DNA from 2 places in the Clostridium celatum genome. Region 1 is predicted to be linked to the other one. Evidence: a T-box and tRNA genes for the amino acid it is inferred to sense, from the RefSeq annotation. Region 1 holds a T-box; the other holds one or more tRNA genes.

Region 1 (9,559 bases):
AGGGATTATTAATTACAGGAGTAATTCTTATATTAGCTTGGTCATTAAGTTCAGTTATAAAAGAATTAGGTACAGCTAAATACTTAGTAACTTTATTATCAGGATCAATTCCATATTTTTTACTACCAAGTTTAATATTTATATTAGGTGCAGTAATATCATTTGCAACAGGAACTGCATATGGAACAATGGGGATTTTAATGCCACTTGCAGTGCCATTAGCATATTCAATAAATCCAGAAATGTCATTTGTAATTGTTAGTACAAGTGCGGTATTAACTGGAGCAATATTTGGAGATCACTGCTCGCCAATATCAGATACAACAATACTTTCATCAATGGGTGCAGGATGCAACCATATTGAGCATGTTAAAACTCAAATTTGGTATTCTTTATTTGTAGCAGTAATTACAATATTATTTGGATATATTCCAGCTGGATTTGGATTACCAATATATATAGTATTACCAGTAGCAATATTAGCAGTTTTTGTAGGGGTGCAAATATTCGGTAAAAAGGTTGAGGAAGCTACGCCTGTAGAAGATAATGTACTTAATGTAAATTAAAATTAAGTATTCGTTAAAAGGTTGAATAACGCTGAAGCAATAAGAAAAATAAATAAAAAGGGCTATAAAAAAAGGTTGTGCAAAAGCACAACCTTTTTCAGTTAGAAATACTAATTAGTTTTTTATTAATTACTAATTATTTATGTGGTGGGGGTGTTATAAGTTTATTTACTAATATTGAAATGACTATTCCAAATAAAGTTTCTATAATTCTATTTGTAGCATAAAATAAAGGATCACTATAAGCATGAGCTGTAGTTACTCCTAAAAATGCTATACAAGTAATATTTATTGCACCAGGTCTTTTGAAAATATTACATAAATAAATCATAAGTATTACACCTAATGCAATGATAATGTAAATTATTGGTTTTGCTATTAATTCATTAGAAATATGACCTTCTAATGATCTAAATATAAATAGAAAAATTAAACCGAATGCAGCACCTAAAATTGTTCCAGCTCCACGATTTATTCCCATATGAATAGAATTATAAACTGTATCTTGTAAACAAATTACAGCAGTCATACATGAAAAAAACGGTTCTTCTGGTAAAAGCAATAAACATAAAAATACTGCTATTCCTGATTTTATAGTTCTAAGTCCTATTTTGGGAAGTTTAAAAGAATTCACGATATCACTCCTATTCTTTACGTATTATAACAAAATTCGATACAAATTTTAACTATAAAGCGAAATAATAATATTAATAAAGTATTTGACAGTTTTTACATTTTAGAATATTATAAAATTGATAAATACATAGAAGAGAAGAGTAGTTTAGGAATATAACTAAAAGAGAGCTAGGTATGGTGAAAACTAGCGTTATGGAACTTTACGAAGATGGTCTTGGAGTTGATTATCTGAGCTTTAAAAGTTAGGATAATACGGGAGCAACCGTTATATTGCAGGGTGATGATAGTCACCTACAGAGATATTTATTGTGAAATAAATATAAAAATAGAGTGGTAACGCGTATATAACGCCTCTATATGGGTATAAAAGCCTATATAGAGGCTTTTTTCAGTTAAGAGTTAAAGTTTTTGAGTTAGTATTTAAGTTTCAACTCAAAATCATTAATTCTTAGTGGTTAATTGTTAACTAAAAAAGAGGAGGAAGAAAAATGACAAAAAAACCATATTATATAACTACACCAATTTATTATCCATCTACTAAATTACACATTGGTAATACTTATACAACAGTAGCTGCTGATGCTTTAGCTAGATTTAAGAGATTAAATGGATATGATGTAATGTTTTTAACAGGAACAGATGAACATGGGCAAAAGATTCAAAGAATAGCTGAAGAAAAAGGAATAACGCCAAAAGAGCATGTTGATGAAATAGTTGCTGGAATAAAAGATTTATGGAGCATGATGGATATAAGCTATGATAAGTTTATAAGAACTACTGATGATTATCATAAAAAGACTGTTCAAAAAATATTTAAGCAATTATACGATCAAGGAGATATATATAAATCTTCATATGAAGGATTATACTGTACTCCATGTGAATCTTTCTGGACTGAAACTCAATTAGTAAATGGAAATTGCCCAGATTGTGGTAGACCAGTTGAAAAATCAAAGGAAGAAGCATACTTCTTCAGAATGAGTAAATATGCTGATAGATTAATGAAATATATTGATGAACATCCAGAATTCATTCAACCAGAATCAAGAAAGAATGAAATGGTTAATAACTTCTTAAAACCAGGATTACAAGATTTATGTGTATCAAGAACAAGTTTTAACTGGGGAGTTCCTGTAACATTTGATGAAGGACATGTAGTTTATGTTTGGATAGATGCATTATCAAACTATATATCTGCTTTAGGATATGGTAGTGATAATGATGAATTATACAAAAAATATTGGCCTGCAGATGTTCACTTAATAGGTAAAGATATTTTAAGATTCCATACTATTTATTGGCCAATTATGCTAATGGCTTTAGGAGAAGAATTACCAAAGCAAGTATTTGGTCATGGATGGTTACTTGTTGATGGCGGAAAGATGTCTAAATCAAAAGGAAATGTTGTTGATCCAGTAGTTTTAGTTGATAAATTTGGTGTTGACGCAGTTAGATATTATTTATTAAGAGAAATTCCATTTGGAGCAGATGGATTATTCAATAATGAAATATTTATAAAGAAAATTAATTCAGATCTTTGTAATGACCTTGGTAACTTATTATCAAGAACAGTTGCAATGATAGAAAAATATTTTGATGGTATAATCCCAGCACCAACAGCTAAAGAAGATATAGATAATGAATTAATATCTTTAGCATTAGAAACTCCAGTTAAGGTAACTAAGGCAATAGATAATTTAAGAATTCCAGAAGCATTAGAAGATATATTTGCACTTATAGGAAGAGCTAATAAGTATATAGATGAAACAACTCCGTGGATATTAGCTAAGGATGAAGAAAAGAAAGAGAGACTAGGTACAGTTTTATATAACTTAGCTGAAAGCTTAAGATTTGCATCTGTATTATTATCAGCATTCTTACCAAGCACAAGTGAAAAGATTAATGCTCAATTAAATATAACGGTAAACACTTGGGATTCATTATCTGGATTTGATGGAACAACTCCAGGAACAGCAGTTAAGAAAGGTGAAGCTTTATTCCCAAGAATAGATGTAGCTAAGACTTTAGAAGAGTTAGAAGCTATGAGATTAGCTCAATTAGAAGCTAATAAACCAAAAGAAGAATATAAAATGCAACCAATTAAAGAAGAGATAACTATTGAAGATTTTGAAAAAATAGATTTAAGAGTAGTTAAAGTATTAGAGTGTGAACCAATTAAAAAAGCTAAGAAATTATTAAAGTTAAAAGTTGATTTAAATGGAGAAGAAAGACAGGTTATATCAGGAATAGCAATGCACTATAAACCAGAAGAATTAGTTGGTAAGTATGTTGTTTTAGTTGCTAACTTAAAGCCTGTTACATTAAGAGGAGAATTATCACAAGGAATGATAATAGCAGCTGCTACTGATGATGATAGCACTTTAAATTTAGTTAATCCAGGTGAATTACCAACAGGAAGCATAGTAAGATAAGTAAAGCCAAAATATTAATTTGTTTAGCTAAACTTATACCTAGGAATGTAAACAAGTAGGTGTTTACTTAAAAAGATATAAGAGTTAAAAGTGAAGAGTTAAGAGTTAGGGATAAAACTCCTTGTGGGAGTTCTAAAAATTTAATTTTAGAGAGTAAGCGTAAGTTGACTTTCTTCCTAAACTCTTAACTCTTAGTTATTAACTCTTAAGTAGTAGAAGGGGGTTATTTAAAATGAATGTTATTATAGGAAATGCATGGCCATATGCTAATGGACCATTACATTTAGGAAGAATTGCTGTTTTATTACCAGGGGATATTATAGCAAGATATCATAGAATGATGGGGGATGATGTAGTTTTTCTTTCTGGAACTGACTGTCATGGTACGCCAGTTACTATGAAAGCAAAGGAAGAGGGAATTACACCAGCAGAAGTAGTTGAAAAATATCATGAGGAATTTAAAAAATGTTTTGATTCTTTAGAGTTTTCTTTTGATATTTTTGCAAAAACTCAGTCAGAATTTCATCATAAGAAAGTAAAAGAATTTATATTAGACCTATATAATAAAGGGTATATATATGAAAAAAATGTAGAGCAAACTTTTTGTAATGAGTGTAATGAATATTTATCTGATCGATATATTGTTGGAAAGTGTCCGAAGTGTCATGAAGAAGCAACTGGTGATGGATGTGAGAATTGCCATGAAGAATTTGAAGTTAATGAACTAATAGATATTAAATGTAAAAATTGCGGCTCAATACCTGTTTTTAAAGAAACTAAACATTTATTTTTTACATTATCTAAATTTGAAAATGATGTTAAAAGAATTTTTATAAGAGAACAAGGATGGAGAGAGAATGCTCAAAAAATCCTTAAAAGATATTTAGATGAAGGTCTGAGAGATAGAGCTGTAACTAGGGATTTCAATTGGGGAGTAGATGTTCCTTTAGATGGATATGAAGATAAAAAGATATTTGTGTGGATTGAAGCTGTTATGGGATATCTTACAGCTAGTATGAAGTGTTTAGAGGAAAGAGGAGAGGACTATAGGGAATATTGGCAAGGAGAGGATTCAAGGATTTATTTTATTCATGGAAAAGATAATATACCATTCCATACAGTAATATTCCCTGCAATTTTAGCTGGGCTTGGAATAAAAAATCCTAACTTAAGAATAATATCAAGTGAGCATTTAAAATTAGAAGGTAAACCATTTTCATCAGTAAAGAATTGGGCTTTATGGGCAGAATATATTTGTAAGAATTACAATGTAGATAGCTTTAGATATTATTTATCATTAAATTCGCCAGAGGATAAAGATACTGATTTTACTTGGAGAGATTATATTAACGTTCATAATAATGATTTAGCTGGGGAATTTTCTTCTTTTGTGAATAAGGTTATAGTATTTGCAAGAAAGAATTATGCTAATAGAATACCTAATGGAAAAATGGATGATAAATTTAAAAATGAAATTTTAAATTTATATTTTGATTTAGGAGATAATATAGAAGAAGGGCGTTTTAAAGATAGTTTAAGTGCTATTATGGATTTATGCAAAAAAGGAAATAAATATTTTGATAATAATAAAGTGTGGGATTTACTAAGCAAAGATCCAAGTAAATGTAAAGATGTAATATATAATTGTATACAAATAATAATTAATTTGGCAAATTTATTATATCCATTTATGCCTAATAGCTGTGAAAAAATAAAAATATCTTTAGGATTAGAAAAAGGAATTTGGAGTTTTACTGAGAAAAAAGAAGGATTAGTAAAAGAATGCCCTCTATTATTTGAAAAGATCGATAAGAAAAAAGTAAATGATGAAGTTGAAAGACTAAAACAAAAGAAAATATAAGCGTTTTTAAACAAAAAAAACCTAGAGTTATTTCATTTGGGGGACGAATAACTCTAGGACCAGTTTTAAAAGGAAACTCCTTCTCTTCACGTAGAATGGGTATATTCAACTTATTAAATCAGAGATTTAGAGTTTCAATTAAAAGATGGTTTTAGGGGTAAATAATAATGCTTTAACTACTTTACAAATATTATATTATAACTTTTTTGTGTCATTTAGGTGTCAAAAATCTGAAGAAAGTATGAATCATTATTAAATGTTTAAAAAATCAATAATAAGTATAAAAAACTCAGTATTGACTGAGTTTTTTTAGTTTAATTTGGTATAATAAACAATAAGATTAATTTATAGAAATGGAGAAATAAATATGGAATTTAAATATGAAATCTTTGATACACATGCACATTATGATGATGAAGCCTTTAGTGAAGATAGAGAAGAAGTATTAGCTCAAATAAGAGAAGAAGGGGTAGTAGGTATTTTAAACTGTGCTTGTTCAAAAGCAAGCTTAGAAACTACAAATAAGTTAACTATAGATTATGACTTTATTTATGGAGCCCTTGGAATTCATCCAAGTGATGCTAATGATTATGATGAAAGTGTAAAAAATAGAATAAGTGAATTAGTTAAAGAAAATAAAAAGATTTTAGCTATAGGAGAAATAGGGTTAGATTATTATTGGGATGAAAACCCAGAAAGAGAAATTCAAAAACATGTTTTTAGAGAACAAATGAAGCTAGCAGAAGAATTAAGTCTTCCTGTAGTTATTCATGATAGGGATGCTCATGCAGATACACTAGAAATTATGAAAGAATTTCCGAATGTAAAAGGTATAGTACATTGTTTTTCAGGGAGTCTGGAATTTGCAAGAGAATGTGTTAAATTAGGTTATTATATAGGAATTACAGGTGTTGTTACGTTCAAAAATGCAAGAAAAATATGTGAAGTAATTGAAGGAATTCCTTTAGAAAAACTTTTAGTTGAAACTGACTGTCCATATATGGCTCCTTCACCAAATAGAGGAAAAAGGAATAAATCAGACTATATTAGATATATAATAGAAAAAATAGCTGAAATAAAGAAAATTAGTTCAAAAGAAGTAAATATAGCCGTAAATGAGAATTTCTTTAGGTTGATACATAAAGAAAAATAAAGTAAAATAATTAGTATAAATTGTAAATATTTTCTAACAATTTCTAAAAATTTTAGTTACCATCATCTACTAGGTCTAAAACTGTAAAAACCGCTATTATTCATTTTTATTTATTATTTTTTATTATGCATTTGATGCATTTAACTTAGCAGTTTTATTATTGCAAGAGTGGGTAATTTGACAAAAATAAGAATTATTTATATAATTCAATGGTTGCTCTTGCCAGAGGAGGTTAAAGGTAGATGGTAGAAAAATGGAAAAAATATTTACTGAACAATTTTTCTAATAGTCCTAAGGCAAAAATGATGGTAGGCGTAGTTACTATGTTAACGGTAGTAGTAATAATTGCACTTACATGCGGAAGAAAAAACATAATTATAAGTATAGACGGAAATGAAGAAACACATAAAACATATAAAGGGACTGTTAAAGAAGTACTTCTAGATAAGGATATAGAGTTATCCCTTAAAGATAAAGTACAACCAGCCTTAGATAATAAGATATCATCAAATGATACTATTACAATTAAAAGAGCTGTAGAAGTTGAACTAGTAGTTGCTGATGAAGTAATAATCATAGAAACTGCTGAAGATACCATTAAGGATATGATTAGTGCAGAGAAAGAAGAACTTAAAGAAAAGGGAATTGAATTTGTAGAAGGAGTAGATGAAATAACTCCATCTTTAGACACAAAAATTGAGGAAGGTCTTCAAATTCAATTTGTTGATGTTGAAATTTTAAATGAAGTTGCTATTGAAGCAATTGATTTTGAAACTATAACACAAGAAGATAATAATTTAGATATTAATACCGAAGAAGTGAGACAAGCTGGAGTAGCTGGTGAAAAAGAAATTACCTATAAGATTATTAAAAAAGATGGCAAAGAAGTAGCGAGAAATATAATCAAATCAAAGGTCGTAAAAGAACCTGTTAATGAGATTATAGCAGAAGGGACAAGAAGAGTTTTTGCAAGTAGAGATGGAAATATTGAATATAAGCATTTAATATATTGTGAATCTACTGCATATATTGGAGGAGGTCTTACCGCTACAGGAACTGTTCCTGTATATAATCCGGAAGGAATAAGCACTATTGCTGTTGACCCAAGAGTTATACCGTTAGGGTCGTTAGTATACGTAGAGAATTATGGTAAAGCAGTAGCAGCTGATACTGGTGGGGCTATAGTAGGTAATATCATTGATGTATATTTGAATTCTCATGAAGAGGCATCTACATGGGGAAGAAAGTATGACGTTGGAGTTTATATTCTAGCATATCCAGGAGAATGGTAAATTACTAAAAGAGGTTGGCAATTATGCCAACCTCTTTTACTTAACCTATAAGTATTAATGTTAAAAAATTTAATTTATTTAGTAATTAATAACTATAAACTATTAGCTTATAACTAATTAAAGGTTTGACATAATACAAATATAAGGATAAATTAATAATAGACTCTATAGGAAAGGAAGAGAAGCCATGATAAAAGAGGTTATAGTAGTTGAAGGAAAAGATGATGTAGCTGCCGTTAAAAAGGCTGTTAAAGCAGAAATGATAGCTGTTGGTGGTTTTGGAATAAATGCTAAAGTAATTGCTAGAATTAAGGAAGCCCAAAAAAGGAAGGGTGTAATAGTATTAACTGATCCAGACTTTGCAGGAGAGAAGATTAGAAAAATAATAGCAAAAAGAGTACCAGGAATAAAGCATGCTTATATTGCACAAGAGGACGGAATTAAAGATGATGATATAGGTGTTGAAAATGCTACTCCAGAAGTTATTATAGAAGCTTTAAAAAGGGCAAAAGTAACTGTTGAAGAAGTAGAACCTATTTTTGATGCACAAGATATGTTCTTCTTTAGATTAAGTGGAGATAAAAATGCGAAGGCTAGAAGAATTAAGTTAGGAAATAAGCTTGGAATTGGATATGGAAATGCCAATCAAATGTTATCTAGACTTAATAATTATGGAATAACAAAAGAAGAATTTATAGAAGCTATTAAATATGTAGACAAAGAACTAGAGGAGAATAAATAAATGGATATTAAAGATGTAAAAACTGCTGAACTGGTTAAAAAGTATAACTTTAAATTTTCAAAAAGTTTAGGACAAAACTTTTTAGTTGATGATTCAGTTCCTAGAGATATTGTTTTAGGTGCAGAAGTTAACGAAGAAGATTTAGTTATAGAAATAGGACCAGGAGTTGGAACATTAACAGTTCAATTATTAAAGAAAGCAAAAAAGGTTGTTGCTATTGAACTTGATAATGATTTAATTCCAATATTAACACAAGAGTTAGGTGAAAATCCTAATTTTACACTTATACATAATGATGCCTTAAAAGTTGATTTTAATGAAATAATTGGAGAAGAAAAAAGTGTAAAGCTAGTGGCAAATCTTCCTTATTACGTAACAACTCCAATTATAGTTAAACTCCTTAAGGATGGATATAATTTTAAATCATTAACTATAATGATACAAAAAGAAGTTGCAGAAAGAATGAATGCAGAACCAGGTAATAAAGATTATGGTGCATTATCTTTATTAGTTCAATATTATTGTAATACAAGTATAGTAAGAAAGGTTCCACCAACTTGTTTTATTCCTAGACCTAAGGTTGATTCAATAGTTATTAGATTAGATAAACTTGATAAGCCTAGAGTTCAAGTTCAAAATGAAAAGTTATTCTTCGATATAATAAGAAATTCATTTAATATGAGAAGAAAGACTTTATGGAATGGAGTTAAGAATATAGGACCTGCTAAGGAAAAACTAGAAGAAGCTTTCGTTAAGGCTAATGTTGATCCTAAGAGAAGAGGAGAAACTTTAAGTATAGAAGAATTTGTAGCACTTGCAAATTGTATTAATGAAATAATGAAATAATGACTATTTAAGAAGCTATTGTACATATTTA
Region 2 (9,559 bases), on a different contig from region 1:
AAGATGCTCAAGGATCTAAGGCACCAATTGCAAAATTGGCAGATATTATATCATCTTATTTTGTACCAACAGTAATAGGACTTGCAATATTTTCAGCAGGAGCTTGGCTAATAGCTGGAGAAACACCAGTATTTGCTCTGACTATATTTATTTCAGTTTTAGTAATAGCATGTCCTTGTGCTTTAGGATTAGCAACGCCTACAGCAATTATGGTTGGAACTGGAAAAGGTGCTGAAAATGGAGTGTTAATTAAAGGTGGGGAAGCTTTAGAGACAACTCATAAGATAGATACAATAGTATTTGATAAAACAGGTACTATAACTGAAGGAAAACCAGTAGTTACAGATATAGTTACAAATGGAATAGATAAAAATGAGTTATTAGCATTAGCAGCTAGTGCAGAAAAAGGTTCAGAACATCCATTAGGAGAGGCAATAGTAAGAGAGGCAGAAGAAAAAAATATAGACTTAAAAAAAATAGAAAACTTTAATGCTATACCAGGGCATGGGATACAAGTTGTAATAAATGGAGAAACTATTTTATTAGGAAACTTAAAATTAATGAAAGAAAATTCAATTAGTATTGGAAATTTAAATAAGGAATCAGATAGATTGGCACAAGAAGGTAAGACACCTATGTATATTACAATTAATAATTCCTTAGAAGGTATTATTGCCGTTGCAGATACAGTAAAGCCAAGTAGCAAAAAGGCTATTGAGACTCTTCATAGTATGGGAATAAAGGTTGCAATGATTACTGGTGATAATAAAAAGACAGCAAATGCTATCGCAAGACAAGTTGGAATAGATATAGTTTTAGCAGAAGTATTACCACAAGACAAAGCAAATGAAGTTAAAAAACTACAAAATGAAAATAGAAAGGTTGCTATGGTTGGAGATGGAATTAATGATGCACCAGCTCTTGCACAAGCAGATATTGGGATAGCAATAGGATCAGGGACTGATGTAGCTATGGAAAGTGCAGATATAGTTCTTATGAGAAGTGATTTAATGGACGTTAGTACAGCAATTAAATTAAGTAAAGCAACTATACGAAATATAAAGCAAAATTTATTTTGGGCATTTGGATATAATGTTTTGGGAATACCAGTAGCAATGGGAGTTCTTCATATATTTGGTGGACCACTACTTAATCCAATGATTGCAGCAGCGGCTATGAGTTTAAGCTCAGTATCAGTGCTTGCAAATGCATTAAGATTAAAAAGATTTAAAGCATAAACTAAGTTATTAGCTATTAAATAAATATAAAAATAGTTTTTAATTTTTAAATACAATATATGACTATTTTAATATGGGTAGTCTAGTATAAAAGGAGAGATAAGATATGTTAAAAAAAATATTTATTGAAGGTATGAGTTGTAATCATTGTGTAAATCATGTTAAGGAAGCTTTAGCAACGCTAAAAGATTCAGGAAAGATACAAGTTAATTTAGAAGAAAAATATGCAGTAGTAGAAACATCATCTAACAATGATGAAATAAAAGAAAAAATTGAAGATGAAGGATATGATGTTGTTTCAATAGAGGAAGCTTAATTATAGTTAAGGTTTATAAGTAGAGAATAAATAAAAAAAGTCGCTTTAGAGCGACTTTTTTACTTAGCTAAGATTTTTGTATTAGAAGTTTAAGCTTACAATTTTTTAATATACTTTGGTAGGTTATCTTAGCCTATTACTACAATTATAAATTCCTTATTTGTATCGGAGAACATGCCTATAATTGAAGACAACATAATTATAACCAGCAATCCAATAAGATAGCAGTTTAGGATTATAGGAAATTAAATGTTTTAGGAACTCATCAAATAAATTAAGCTTTAGAAGTATTTTTATTATGTCTTTAGGATAAGGAGTAACTTTAGTAAAAGATTTTCTAGGATCTATAACCATTAAATTTTCATTTTTATCTATAAAAAGATGAGCATTTCTGATATTAATTCTTTTAAAATTTAAAGATTTAAGATCTTCTATTAAATCTATTATTTCAGTAGAGATTTTATAAGAGAGTTTGTTTTTGGATAGAAAGTCATAAAGATTTTCTCCGCTAACATATTCACGTATTACAATATTACTAATTCTAATTAAAACTTTAGGAAAAAATCTACTATCTTTTACTGTTTCTAAAATATCAACTTCACTTTTTGCGCCTTTAATTGTATTGAAGTCTTTTAGGGCGTATCCTTCAGGTGTTAGATATACACTACCTTCAGAGCCACTACCTAATAAAATGCAATCATTTAATTCAATAACACATTTCATAATATCACTTTACTTATTGCTTATAATAATATATGCAATTAAATAAGAATATTGTATTAAAAGTGAAAATTTATTATATTTTACAAATAAAATATAAATTAGGAATAGAAATATAATCAATAAATATGTTAATATGATAATTATTAGAAATTACAAAGTGTAAAGGGATGAATTAATGAAGTACGACACAAAAGAAAAAAGTTATGAAAAAAGGAATAAAAGATATCTTAAATTTATGTTAATTGGAACTGTAATAATTTTAAATATATTTATTTTAGGAATAAATTTTATAGATTCTAACTTCATGGCAAATAATTTTATATTGAATGATTTAAATGGAATTAATATTATACTTGGTATTATTTCAATACCATGCTGTTTTTTATATTATTATATGTATAAAAATAATGAGTTTTTTATTTTGAATATTTCTTATATAAGTATATTTATTGAGTATATTCTTATAAATTTTATTAGTGAGGGATTAATAACATTTCCATTTATTTTTAGAATATTGCTATTAACGATAGCTATACATAATAATAGTAAATATGCTAAATTTTTAGTTGATAAAAAGAAGTTTTGCATTATTTTATCTATTTTAATAAATTTATTAGGTACATATTTTGAACTAAAATTAAGGGAAATATATACTATTGAAGGAGAGATATTTCAAGTAGCATTAGTAGTATATTATTTTATATCATTAATATTACTTGCTAAAAGAGCTATTAAGAAAAGTGAATGTATATATACTATTTTTGTAGCAAGTATAAGTGTTTTTACAATAAGGAGAATATTTTATCTTAAAATATTTTCATTATATAGCTATAAGGTTAGCGAGTATAATAAGTTAATAACTGTTACTGCTTATTTTATATTATTGGTTGGATTATATATTGAGGTCGTAAGAAAAATTCAAGAGAGTATAGTATTAAATAATGAAGTAAGCAATAATGAAAAAATAATTTCTAATATTTCTGAAAGTGTAAAAGATTTAATATTAACTACAGATAAAGAAGGACAAGTATTATATGTAAATAAGATAGTATTAAGTAAGCTTGGTTATGAAAAAGAAGATATTATAGGACATAATTATAGTAAAATAATTTATGAAGAGAATATATTAAATAATGATTTAGAGGCAAACACTATACTACTAGAACAAAAGTGGAAATGTAAAACAGGAAAAGTATTTCAGACGGAAAGTATAATTACTAGTGTAAATAATAGTGAGGGGGAAACTATAGAAAGAGTAATTGTTGCAAGGGATTATAGTTATAGAGAACAACTTGAGAATTTAAAGAAAAAATATAAGGAAATAAAAGAAGTAGAAAAAGCAAAAGGGCAATTTTTTGCTAATTTATCTCACGAAATTAAAACACCTATAAATATAATTTATTCCTGTATGCAGTTACTTGAAATTAATAAAGAAAATAGTGATGAAGCATTATCCATAGCATATAAAAAATATGATAAAACAATAAAGCAAAATTGTTATAGGTTACTTAGATTAGTTAATAATTTAGTCGATATAACTAAAATTGATTCTGGTTATATGACACTTTCATTTGTAAATTATGAAATAATTAGCTTAGTAGAAGATATAACTATGTCAATAGTACCATATGTAGAATCTAAGAATATAAATGTAATATTTGATACATATATTGAAGAGTTAGAAATAAAGTGTGATCCTGAAAGTATAGAGAGGGTAATTTTAAATATACTTTCAAATGCTATTAAATTTACTGACGATGGAGGAAATATTTTTGTTTTAATGGATGCAGATGAAGAGTATTTAACTATAAGAATAAAAGATGATGGAGTAGGTGTTGCAAAAGAGCTTAAAGATGATATATTTGAAAGATTTGTTCAAGAAGATAAATCTTTTAATAGAAAAAATGAAGGAAGTGGAATAGGTTTAGCTTTAGTAAAATCATTAATTGAACTTCATGAAGGTATGGTTTATTTAGAAAATAATACAGAAAAAGGAAGTGAGTTTGTGGTAAAACTTCCAAATGTTAAGGTGGCGGAATCTGAAGGAAATAGTAGGATAATAGATGTTGATAACAAACCATTAGTACAAAAAATAGATATAGAATTTTCAGATATATATGAATTATACTAAAAGTAAATAAAAGGAGCAGATACTTTTTAAGTATCTGCTCCCTTTTATTATTTATCTAATTACTATTTAATAAAATAGAAGTATGCAAGAACAATAATACCAAGTATAATTCTATACCAACCAAAAATTTTAAAGTCGTTTGTCTTAATATAAGACATTAAGAATTTAATTGCCATAATAGATACTATAAATGCAACAATCATACCTGTTAATAATAATACCATTTCATTTCCTGTAAAACTAAAACCAAATTTAAGAAGTTTTAAGGCACTAGCACCAAACATAACAGGGATAGCAAGGAAGAATGTGAATTCTGCTGCTACAGTTCTTGAAACACCGATTAATAAAGCTCCAACAATAGTTGCACCTGAACGAGAAGTACCAGGGAATACTGCAGCTATAAGTTGGAAAATACCTATCATTATTGCAACTTGATATGTTATTTCTGATAAAGTAGTAACTGTTGGTCTTTTGTTCTTATTGTAATTTTCTATAACAATAAATAAAATACCAAATAAAATTAGCATTATTGCAACTGTTATAGGATTATAAAATAGTTCATTAAGTACATCATCAAATAAAAGTCCAACAACTGCTGCAGGAATACAAGCAACAATTATTTTAAACCACATTGAAATAGTATCTTTTTCTATTTTAACTCCATTATCAAAAGTAAATGGAAATATCTTCTTCCAGTATAGAACAATAACTGCAAAAATGGCACCAAGCTGTATAACAACTAAGAACATTTCCATAAATTGTGGTGAAACATTAAGTTTTAAGAATTCATCCACTAATATCATATGTCCAGTACTACTAATAGGAAGCCATTCTGTAATACCTTCCACAATACCAAGTATTATGGCTTTTATAATTTCTAAAAATTCCATTTAAATACCTCCAAATATATAATTATATAATTTACCACTTCACTATTATATATAAAATTCATAATTTATAAAAGGTAAAATAGTAAAATAGTACAAAATGTTAATAATATATGGTGTATAAAGATTCTAATAAAACAACATTAGATGTATATACATCAGTAACGTTAATGGTGAAAATGTGGTAATATAATATATATATTATAAAAATGGAGGATGGTTTTATGAATAAACTATTAGTAGTTGTAGATTATCAAAATGACTTTGTTAATGGAGTATTAGGATTTAAAAGAGCTGAAAGTTTAGAAGAGGGCATATATAATAAAGTTAAAGAATACTTAGAAAATAAAGATAATGTTTTATTTACTTATGATACACATAATGAACAATATTTAAACACAAGAGAAGGTAAAAACTTACCTGTAGCTCATTGTATAGAAGGAACTTATGGACATGAGTTATATGGAAAGCTTAAAAAGTTTGAAAATGAAGAGAATACGATTCATATAAATAAGTTTGCCTTTGGCATGTCACCAAAGCAAGTGATAGAACTAAGTGAAAAGATAGGAAAAGATATTGATTATATAGAAATAGTAGGAGTTGTAACAAATATGTGTGTTATAAGCAATGTTGTTACATTACAATCTCAATATATAAATGCTGAAATTGTAGTTAATGGAAAGCTTTGTGCAAGTTTTGATGACTCACTACATGAAAAAGCATTAGATGTAATAGAATTTCTGCAAGTTAGTGTAATTAGATAAACTATAAAATTTAAAGTATCTTTTTATTGAAATAAAATAAATGAAAATAAGATATAATATTATGTGTAAGGAAGCTTCAACGAAGGTTAATTTGATTATAGTAAAAGTTTAAAGTGAAACAACAAAATATGTTGAAGTAGGAGAGAGAAAAATGATAAAATTTGCCCATAGAGGAGCAAGCTCTGATTATCCGGAAAATACGCTATTATCATTTAAAGAAGCTATTAGATTAGGTGCTAATGGAATTGAATTAGATGTTCATAAAACAAAGGATAATAAAATAGTAGTAATTCATGATGAAGATATTGAAAGAACATTAATTGGAAAAGGATTAGTAAAAGATTTTACATTAAATGAATTAAAGAAATTTAGATGTAGAAAGATACTTTTTAGAAATAATGATAGTTGCTTAATTCCAACTTTAGAGGAAGTATTACAGTTATTTAGAGATAATAATGTTTTTTTAAATATAGAATTAAAAACAGATATTTTTGAATACGAAGGAATAGAAAATGATGTAATTAAGTTAATATATAAACATAATATGAAAGATAGAGTGTTATTATCTAGCTTTAATCATAAAACTGTAAAAAGATGTAAAAATATAGATAAGAGCATTAAAACAGCAATATTATATGAAAAGCAAATTGATAATATTATAAATTATGCAAATAGCTTAGATGTGGATGCAATAAATCCAAGTATAAGCTTAGTATCTAAAGAACTTATTGAAGAGGCTCATAAGAAAAATTTAAAAGTAAATGTATATACTGTAAATAGCCCAATTTATATGAGAAATTTGATTGAAGCAAATGTTGATGGAATTTTTACAGATTGCTTTCATTTATTAAAGGAAATACTAGAAAAGTAAGTTGTAGGACTTAAAATTGATTTAGGGTAAGGTTTAAAATTTTATATTTAAATAAAAAGGATGTCAAATGACATCCTTTTTTGGTTGCGGGGAAAGGATTTGAACCTATGACCTTTGGGTTATGAGCCCAACGAGCTACCGACTGCTCCACCCCGCGATATTAAAGATTTAAATTATTAACTATAGTATTAGTATACTACTATAAAAATATAGAGTCAATATATAAATTACAAAAAAAGGAAAAAAATATTAATACATTATATAAATACATATTTATATTTATTTTTTTAAATACTATTAAGGAGTAAAAATATTGATAATAGCTTATAAATATATGAAATCTAGAATGTTAAAGAAAGAGAGGTAAAGCTATGAGAAAAATGAAAACCATGGATGGAAATACTGCAGCTGCATATATTTCATATGCATATACAGAAGTAAGTTCAATCTATCCTATCACTCCATCATCTCCTATGGCAGAACATATAGATGAATGGGTAGCTCAAGGCAAAAAGAATATATTTAATCAAACAGTAAAAGTAGTGGAAATGCAATCGGAGGCAGGAGCAGCAGGTGCATTACATGGAATTCTTCAAAGTGGTGCATTAGGAACTACGTATACAGCATCACAAGGATTATTACTTATGATTCCCAATATGTATAAGATGGTTGGGGAAAGGTTACCAGCAGTTATTCATGTTGCAGCTAGAGCATTAGCAACTTCATCATTAAGTATTTTTGGAGATCATCAAGACGTTATGGCAGCAAGGGCTACAGGATGTGCAATGCTAGCAGAAGGTTCTGTTCAAGAAGTAATGGATTTATCACCAGTAGCACATTTAACAGCAATTAAAGCAAGAATGCCATTTGTAAACTTTTTTGATGGATTTAGGGTTTCTCATGAAATACAAAAGATAGAGGTATTAGAATATGATGAGTTAGCTAAACTTTTAGATTATGATGCAGTTGAAAATTTTAGAAAGAATGCATTAAATCCAAGTCATCCTGTTACTAGAGGTACAGCTCAAAATCCAGATGTATACTTCCAATTATGTGAATCTCTAAATAAATATTATGATGATATTCCAGCAATAGTAGAAGAATATATGAGCAAAATCACTGAGTTAACAGGTAGAGAATATCATTGCTTTGATTATTATGGTGATAATAATGCTGATAGAATTATAATTTCTATGGGTGCAGTAAGTGAAGTAATCGAAGAAACAATAGATTATTTAATGAGTAAAGGTGAAAAGGTAGGACTTATAAAGGTTAGACTTTATAGACCATTTAGTATAGAAAGATTATTAAATACTATACCAAAATCAGTTAAAAAAATAGCTGTTTTAGATAAAACAAAAGAACCTGGCTCAATTGGAGAACCTTTATACTTAGATGTATTAAGAGCAGTAAATGAAATGGAGAATCCACCAAAAGTAGTTGGAGGAAGATTTGGATTAGGTTCTAAAGATCCATATCCATCAGATATAGTTGCTGTTTATGAAAATCTAGCAAAGGATAAGCCAAAGAATAGATTTACTATTGGAATAATTGATGATGTAACTAATTTATCATTAGAACCAAATAAAGAAATAGATGTAGCAGTAGAAGGAACAACTGCATGTAAGTTCTGGGGTTTAGGTTCCGATGGTACAGTTGGTGCAAATAAGAATGCAATAAAAATAATTGGTGATCATACTAATATGTATGCTCAAGGATATTTTGCATATGATTCTAAAAAATCAGGAGGAATAACTGTATCTCATTTAAGATTTGGTAAAAATCCAATAAAATCACATTATGAAATTGATAAAGCAGATTTTGTTGCTTGTCATAATCAATCTTATGTATATTCATATAATGTACTTGAAGGATTAAGAAAAAATGGAGTATTTGTATTAAATACTATTTGGAATGAAGAAGAATTAAATGATAGATTACCAGCTAAAATGAAAAAATATATTGCTGAAAATAATATAAATTTTTATACAATAAATGCAGTTAAGATAGCTCAAGAGATAGGACTTGGCGGAAGAATAAATATGATAATGCAAGCTGCGTTCTTTAAGGTAGCAAATATAATTCCAGTTGATGAAGCTGTTAAATATTTAAAAGATGCAGTTGTAACATCTTATGGAAAAAAAGGTGAAAAAGTTGTAAACATGAATTTTGCAGCTATAGATAAAGGTTTAGAATCTTTAGTAAAAGTTAATATACCTAATGAATGGAAAAATGCTGAAGATGATAAATTAGATGAAAAAATGCAAGTACCAAAGTTTGTTGAAGAAGTATGTATACCAATCAATAGATTAGAAGGTAATAACTTACCAGTTTCAACATTTGTAAATAATAATCTTGAAGATGGTACATTTATGCATGGAACTACAGCATATGAAAAGAGAGGTATAGCTGTTAATGTACCTGAATGGATACCAGAAAATTGTATCCAATGTAATCAATGTTCATATGTATGTCCTCATGCATGTATAAGACCTTTCTTATCAACTGAAGAAGAGTTAAAAAATGCACCAGAAAGCTTTAAGAAATTAAAAGCCAATGGTGTTAAGAGTGAAACACCTTATTTTTATACAATTGGGGTAACTCCACTTGATTGTACAGGATGTTCAAA

The links. A T-box is a leader RNA that pairs with one kind of tRNA and senses whether it is charged. The one in region 1 lies ahead of metG (methionine--tRNA ligase), so its partner is inferred to be a tRNA-Met.
Region 2: it encodes a tRNA-Met, which carries the amino acid that the T-box ahead of metG (methionine--tRNA ligase) is inferred to sense. The anticodon was not compared.

The regions. Positions count from the first base shown of each region.
Region 1 is NZ_JAJKGM010000009.1:74,261-83,819, forward strand. It holds gene LPC13_RS06140 (Na+/H+ antiporter NhaC family protein) at 1-566, shown strand, start outside; gene LPC13_RS06145 (FUSC family protein) at 703-1,200, opposite strand; T-box leader at 1,322-1,560, shown strand; gene metG (methionine--tRNA ligase) at 1,691-3,634, shown strand; gene metG (methionine--tRNA ligase) at 3,867-5,495, shown strand; gene LPC13_RS06160 (TatD family hydrolase) at 5,863-6,648, shown strand; gene LPC13_RS06165 (G5 domain-containing protein) at 6,891-7,940, shown strand; gene rnmV (ribonuclease M5) at 8,128-8,682, shown strand; gene rsmA (16S rRNA (adenine(1518)-N(6)/adenine(1519)-N(6))-dimethyltransferase RsmA) at 8,683-9,528, shown strand.
Region 2 is NZ_JAJKGM010000014.1:22,834-32,392, reverse strand. It holds gene LPC13_RS07875 (heavy metal translocating P-type ATPase) at 1-1,238, shown strand, start outside; gene LPC13_RS07870 (heavy-metal-associated domain-containing protein) at 1,345-1,554, shown strand; gene LPC13_RS07865 (hypothetical protein) at 1,711-2,277, opposite strand; gene LPC13_RS07860 (PAS domain-containing sensor histidine kinase) at 2,453-4,408, shown strand; gene LPC13_RS07855 (undecaprenyl-diphosphate phosphatase) at 4,471-5,298, opposite strand; gene LPC13_RS07850 (cysteine hydrolase family protein) at 5,520-6,059, shown strand; gene LPC13_RS07845 (glycerophosphodiester phosphodiesterase) at 6,211-6,930, shown strand; tRNA gene LPC13_RS07840 (tRNA-Met) at 7,012-7,087, opposite strand; gene nifJ (pyruvate:ferredoxin (flavodoxin) oxidoreductase) at 7,302-9,559, shown strand, end outside.